Regions from separate parts of the Achromobacter pulmonis genome, predicted to be linked through region 2. Evidence: predicted binding sites of a transcription regulator. Region 2 holds the regulator's gene; the other holds the start of a gene.

Region 1 (3,407 bases), 4.1 Mb from region 2:
GCCTGGGTGCGCTGGGCCGCCGCCTCGCTCGAACGCAGCACCGGCCAGCGACCGGCGCTATTGCCCAACCTGGGCGGCTCGCTGCCCAACGACATCTTCGCCGACCTGCTCGGCCTGCCCACGCTGTGGGTACCGCATTCCTATCCCGCCTGTGCGCAACATGCCCCCAACGAACACTTGCTGGGCAGCGTGGCGCGCGAAGGCCTGGCCATCATGGCGGGCCTGTTCTGGGATCTGGGCGAGCAAGGCGCCGCCACGCGCCAGCGCGCCCAGGACACCGTCACCCCTGCCCAACCCTGACCGGACCCCCACCATGATCGCCCGACTCCGCGCCGCCGCGCTGGCCAGCCTCTCGGCCCTTGCCCTGCAAGCCACCCTGGGCGCGCCCGCCGCCCATGCCGCCTACCCCGAACAAGCCATCAAGCTGGTGGTGCCGTTCACGCCCGGCGGCGCCACCGACGCCGTCGCCCGTCTGCTCGCCAACAAGCTGTCCGGCAAGCTGGGCCAGGCCGTGATCGTCGAGAACCGTCCCGGCGCCTCGACCGTGATCGGCGCCGAAGCCGTGGCGCGCGCCCAGCCCGATGGCTATACCCTGCTGCTGTCGGGCAGCACCACCTACACCGTGCTGCCGGCGCTCAAGTCGCGCCTGCCCTATGATCCGCGCACCAGCTTCGCGCAGATTGCCATCGTGGCGCTGGCGCCGGTGGTGCTGCTGGCGCAGAACGGCCTGCCGGTCGAGACCGTGCAACAGGCCGCCGCGCTGGCCCACGACAAAAGCGCCGGCGGCGGCCTGATGTACGGCACCTTTGGCCCAGGATCGGCGCCGCACCTGGTCGGCGAGATGTTCGCCTCGGCGGCCGGCGCCAGGATGACGCCGGTGCCGTACAAAGGCAGCGCACAGTTGGTCACGGCGCTGATCGGCGGCGAAATCGCGCTGGGCGTCGACACGGTGTCGTCGGCCGCGCCGCAGGCCCGGGCCGGCAAGGTGCGGGCGCTGGCCGTCACCGGCGAACACCGCGTGCCGCAACTGCCGGACGTGCCGACCTTCATCGAAAGCGGCCTGCCCGGCGTCTCGATGGTGGGCTGGTACGGCCTGGTGGCCCCGGCGCGCACACCGCAACCGGTGCTGGACACGCTGAACCGCGCGGTCGCGGACATCATGGCCGACCCGCAGGTGCGGCGCGCCGTGAGCGACCTGGCGCTGGAACCGGTCTACCTGGACGGCCCGGCCTTCACCGCGCGCATGGAACAGGAACTGAAGACCTTCGGCGAAGTCGGCCGGCGCGCCGACATCAAGCTGGACTGAGGCGCGCTGTGCAAGACGGGCCGGCGGATTTGCGTCCGCGCCGGCCCCTTCCGGGCCGTTTGACCGGCATCAAGCCGGGCTGACATACGCTTGGGCCGCCCGACCCCGAGCACCATAGGTGGTGGTAGAGTTTTTCCACTCCACAACATATGGTGTCAGCGATGCAACTCCAACACATCCTCAAGCGCGACGGCCGGGTCGTCGCATTCGACCGCGCCAAGATCGCGGCGGCCATCGCCGCCGCCGGCCGCGGCACCGGAGAACTGGACGCCGACCTCGCCCACGCCCTGACCGGCGCGGTGATCGAGGCGCTGGCCGCCGACGGCAACGTCTGCCCCGGGGTGGAGACCATCCAGAACCAGGTCGAGGAAACGCTGGTCAAGGCCGGCTACTGGCGCACCGCGCGCGCCTACATCGTCTACCGCGAACAGCACGCCCGCCTGCGCGCGCTGCGCCACACCCTGGTGGACGTCGAAAGCGCCATGGAGGAATACCTGGAACAGCGCGACTGGCGCGTCAACGCCAACGCCAACCAGGGCTACAGCCTGGGCGGCCTGATCCTGAACGTGGCCGGCAAGGTCACCGCCAACTACTGGCTGTCCAACGTCTTCACGCCCGAGGCCGGCCAGGCCCACCGCGACGGCGACATCCACATCCACGACCTGGACATGCTCAGCGGCTATTGCGCCGGCTGGTCGCTGCGCCAACTGCTGACCGAAGGCTTCAACGGCATCCCCGGCAAGATCGAGGCCACGCCGCCGCGCCACATGTCGGCGGCCATCGGCCAGATCGTCAATTTCCTGGGCACGCTGCAGAACGAATGGGCCGGCGCGCAGGCCTTCAGCTCGTTCGACACCTACATGGCGCCCTTCATCCGCCGCGACGCGATGACCTACACCGAGGTCAAGCAGTGCATGCAGGAACTGATCTACAACCTCAACGTGCCCAGCCGCTGGGGCACGCAGACGCCGTTCACCAACCTGACCTTCGACTGGACCTGCCCGGCCGACCTGCGCGAACAGATTCCTTACCTCGGCGGCGAGGAAATGCCATTCGCCTATGGCGAGCTGCAGACCGAGATGGACATGATCAACCGCGCCTACATCGAGGTGATGATGGCCGGCGACGCCAAGGGGCGCGTGTTCACCTTCCCGATTCCGACCTACAACATCACGCCCGATTTCGACTGGGACCACCCCAACACCGAGCGCCTGTTCGAAATGACCGCGCGCTATGGCCTGCCGTACTTCCAGAACTTCCTCAATTCCGACCTGGAGCCGCACATGGTGCGCTCCATGTGCTGCCGCCTGCAGCTGGACCTGCGCGAGCTGCTCAAGCGCGGCAATGGCCTGTTCGGCTCGGCCGAGCAGACCGGCTCGGTGGGCGTGGTGACGGTCAACTGCGCGCGGCTGGGCCATACCTGCCGCGGCGACGAGGCCGCCCTGATGGCGCGCCTGGACCATCTGCTGGCGCTGGGTCGCGACGTACTCGAAACCAAGCGCAAGGTGGTGCAGCGCTATATCGACCAGGGCCTGTACCCCTACACCCGGCGTTACCTGGGCACGCTGCGCAACCACTTCAGCACGCTGGGCGTGAACGGCATCAACGAGATGATCCGCAATTTCAGCGAGGATGCCGACGACGTCACCACGCCCGCCGGCCACGCGCTGGCGGTGCGCCTGCTGGACCGGGTGCGGGCGCGCATGACCGAGTTCCAGGAACAGACCGGCCACCTCTACAACCTGGAGGCCACGCCGGCCGAAGGCACCACCTACCGCTTCGCCCGCGAGGACCGCAAGCGCTACCCCGGCATCCTGCAGGCGGGCACCGAGGCCCAGCCCTACTACACCAATTCCAGCCAGTTGCCGGTGGGCCACACCGACGATCCGTTCGAGGCCCTGACGCTGCAGGAAGCGCTGCAGGGCAAGTACACCGGGGGCACCGTGCTGCACCTGTACATGAACGAAGCCGTTTCGTCGGCCAGCGCCTGCAAGGCGCTGGTGCGGCGCGCGCTGTCGAATTTCCGGCTGCCGTACATCACCGTCACGCCGACGTTCTCGATCTGCCCGAACCACGGCTATCTGGCCGGACACCACGAGTT
Region 2 (3,407 bases):
AACAGCCCCGTGACATTGCCCAGTGATGACGGCAACACCGCGCGCAGGCCGCCGGCGGCGCCATTGCGCATGGCCAGGATGCTGGCGGGGCCGGGCGTGATGACGCTGACGGCGGCGACCAGGGTGTAGGCAAGCAGAGTCTGCGTTTGCATGAAAGTTTCTCAAGTCGGGTTGAGAGGGGTTTCCGGCCGCGCGGGGATGGCGGAAATTTCGCGTCCTTGAGGGGAATTTTGCCTCCATTCGGGGCATTTTGACGACAGGCAAAGTGGCGTGACGCGGTAAACTATCCGTCATTATCCGGGTTTACCCGCCCGGGCGCAGTTTCCTCCTCTCTTACCGCCTCAGGAACCCCCCGTCATGTTTGACCGCAACCTCACCCTCTCCAAGGCTGACCCGGAAGTCTGGGCCGCCATCCAGAAGGAAGACGTTCGCCAGGAGCAGCACATCGAGCTGATCGCTTCGGAGAACTACGCCAGCCCGGCCGTCATGGAAGCCCAGGGCACGCAGCTCACGAACAAGTACGCCGAGGGCTACCCGGGCAAGCGTTACTACGGCGGTTGCGAATACGTCGACGTGGTCGAGCAACTGGCCATCGATCGCCTGAAGCAGATCTTCGGCGCCGAAGCCGCCAACGTGCAGCCCAACTCGGGCTCGCAGGCCAACCAGGGCGTGTACATGGCCGTCCTGAAGCCGGGCGACACCGTGCTGGGCATGAGCCTGGCCGAAGGCGGCCACCTGACCCACGGCGCGTCGGTCAACGCCTCGGGCAAACTGTACAACTTCATCTCGTACGGCCTGGACGAAAACGAAGTCCTGAACTACGCCCAGGTCGAGCAACTGGCCAAGGAACACAAGCCCAAGCTGATCGTCGCCGGCGCCTCGGCCTATGCCCTGCACATCGACTTCGAGCGCATGGCCCGTATCGCCCATGACAACGGCGCGCTGTTCATGGTCGACATCGCCCACTATGCCGGCCTGGTGGCCGGTGGCGCCTACCCGAACCCGGTGCCGCACGCCGATTTCGTCACCTCGACCACGCACAAGTCGCTGCGCGGCCCGCGCGGCGGCGTCATCATGATGAAGGCGGAATTCGAAAAGGTCGTCAATTCGGCCATCTTCCCCGGCATCCAGGGCGGCCCGCTGATGCATGTCATCGCCGGCAAGGCGGTGGCTTTCAAGGAAGCGCTGGAACCCGAATTCAAGACCTACGCGCAGCAAGTGGTCAAGAACGCCAAGGTGCTGGCCGACACGCTGGTCAAGCGTGGCCTGCGCATCGTCTCGGGCCGCACCGAAAGCCACGTCATGCTGGTGGACCTGCGTTCCAAGGGCATCACCGGCAAGGAAGCCGAAGCGGTGCTGGGCCAGGCCCACATCACGGTCAACAAGAACGCCATCCCGAACGATCCGGAAAAGCCCTTCGTGACCAGCGGCATCCGCCTGGGCACGCCGGCCATGACCACCCGCGGCTTCACCGAAGCCGAGGCCGAGCTGACCGCCAACCTGATCGCCGACGTGCTGGACAACCCGCGCGACGAGGCCAATATCGCCGCCGTGCGCGCCAAGGTCAACGAACTGACCTCGCGCCTGCCGGTGTACGGCCGCAAGTAATGCCGCCACGGCGGTGGCTCCGCGCCGCCCGCGCCTAGAGGGGACGGCTCCGCAAGGGGCCGTCCTTTTGTTTTAGGGCCAATGGCGCTTGCGTGTCGGCGGCCTCCAGGGCAAAAATATTAGGGACGAATTTGTCATGATCGACACGGGCAAGCCGTCGCATCGTTACAATATGGGCGAATTATTGCTTTCCGTGTTTTCAGGGATCACACATGCGGTGTCCATTTTGCGGCAACTCCGAAACGCAGGTCGTTGACAGCCGTGTCTCGGAAGAGGGCGACGCCATTCGTCGTCGGCGCCGCTGCCAGTCCTGTGACAAGCGCTTCACCACGTATGAACGGGTGGAGCTGGCATTGCCGTCCGTGGTCAAGCGCAACGGCAGCCGCAGCGACTACGATCCCGCCAAGCTGCGCGCCAGCCTGAGCCTGGCGCTGCGCAAGCGTCCGGTCAGCACCGAGGACGTGGACGCCGCCGTGGCCCGCATCGAGGAACAACTGCTGGCCAGCGGCCTGCGCGAAGTGGCTTCCGGCCATATCGGCGAACTGGTCATGAACGAGTTGCGCAAACTCGACAAAGTGGCCTACGTACGTTTCGCCTCGGTCTACAAGAGCTTCGAGGACATCGGCGAATTCGTCGAGGCGATCCGCGAAATGCAGGGGCCGGTGCTGCCGGGCAAGCTGCGCAAGGAGTGAGCCGCCCGTCCGCTTCAGCGGCGCGGCGCGCGCCGCCCCGGCCGGCCGGCTGCTGGCACTAGGCGGCTACGGCGCCGGCGCGCGCGCCATGCTGGGCGTCTGCGGCTGAAATCTGCGCCACACGCGGCGCAGGTGCTGGGCCGAGCCGAAGCCCGATTTTTCCGCCACGGCTTCCAGATTCAAGCGGGTTTCGCGCAGCATGTCGCGCGCCAGCGCCACGCGTATCTGATACAGGTAATCCATCGGCGTGCAGCCGGCATGTTCATGGAACAGGCGCGTCAGGTGGCGCGGGCTGGTGTGGGCTTGTTCGGCCAGCGACTGCGCCGACCAGGGCGCCGCCGGGTTGCGCACGACCGCGTCCTGCACCCGGTGCACGCCGGGATGCATATGGTTGCGGTGCTCCAGCCAGGGGGACAAGGCCGAGTCGCTGCCGGCGCGCCGCTGGTACACCACCATGTCGCGCGCCACTTCGCTGGCCACCCGCGGGCCGCAGTGACGCGACACCATGTGCAACGCCAGATCGATGCCGGCGGTGATGCCGGCGCTGCTGACCAGGTTGCCATCCTCGACGAAGATGCGGTTGTCGTGCAATCGGGCGCTCGGATCCATGTCGGCGAGCTGCGCCAGGCAGCTGTGGTGCGTGGTGCACTCGCGCTGGCGCGTCAGGCCGGCCGCGGCGGCGAACAGCGCGCCGGCGCAGACGGTCATCAAGGTGAAGCCGTCGACCGGGTGGCGCCGCGCCAGCCAGTCGATGATCCGGCGGGCCTCGGGTTCGTCCAGCCGGGTGGGTTTGCCGACCACGCCCGAGATGATCACCAGGGCCTCGGGCGGCAACTGCTCGGGCAAGGGCTGGATCCGCGCCAGGTGCAGGCCGGGAATGCCGCTTTCGATTTCGGTCGAGGGGCCGCAGAAATGCTGCTCAAAGGCGCCGGGACACAGCTTGTTGGCGACCCGGAACGCCTCGGCCGGTCCGGCCACGTCGAGCAGCACGATTCCCCGGGGCAGGATGAAGTGCACGGGAATCATGGCGGCTCGTCCTCAGTGCGCGTCGGCGAAGACGTCGGCGGCGCGGGCAATGCGGGCAAAACGGCCCTGCAGCACCAGTTC

The links. Region 2 encodes NrdR, which represses ribonucleotide reductase genes. Its sites were predicted from a motif close to CACNANATNTNGTG; they were not measured.
Region 1: K2W61_RS23770 (ribonucleoside triphosphate reductase) is a predicted target of NrdR. The motif match lies at 1,448-1,461, and genes of this name have one in related genera.

The regions. Positions count from the first base shown of each region.
Region 1 is NZ_JAIFOT010000001.1:5,160,090-5,163,496, forward strand. It holds gene K2W61_RS23760 (M20 family metallopeptidase) at 1-300, shown strand, start outside; gene K2W61_RS23765 (Bug family tripartite tricarboxylate transporter substrate binding protein) at 314-1,306, shown strand; gene K2W61_RS23770 (ribonucleoside triphosphate reductase) at 1,468-3,407, shown strand, end outside.
Region 2 is NZ_JAIFOT010000001.1:1,081,493-1,084,899, reverse strand. It holds gene K2W61_RS04995 (LysE family translocator) at 1-152, opposite strand, end outside; gene glyA (serine hydroxymethyltransferase) at 358-1,608, shown strand; gene nrdR (transcriptional regulator NrdR) at 1,821-2,300, shown strand; gene K2W61_RS04980 (GlxA family transcriptional regulator) at 2,367-3,326, opposite strand; gene K2W61_RS04975 (cysteine hydrolase family protein) at 3,339-3,407, opposite strand, start outside.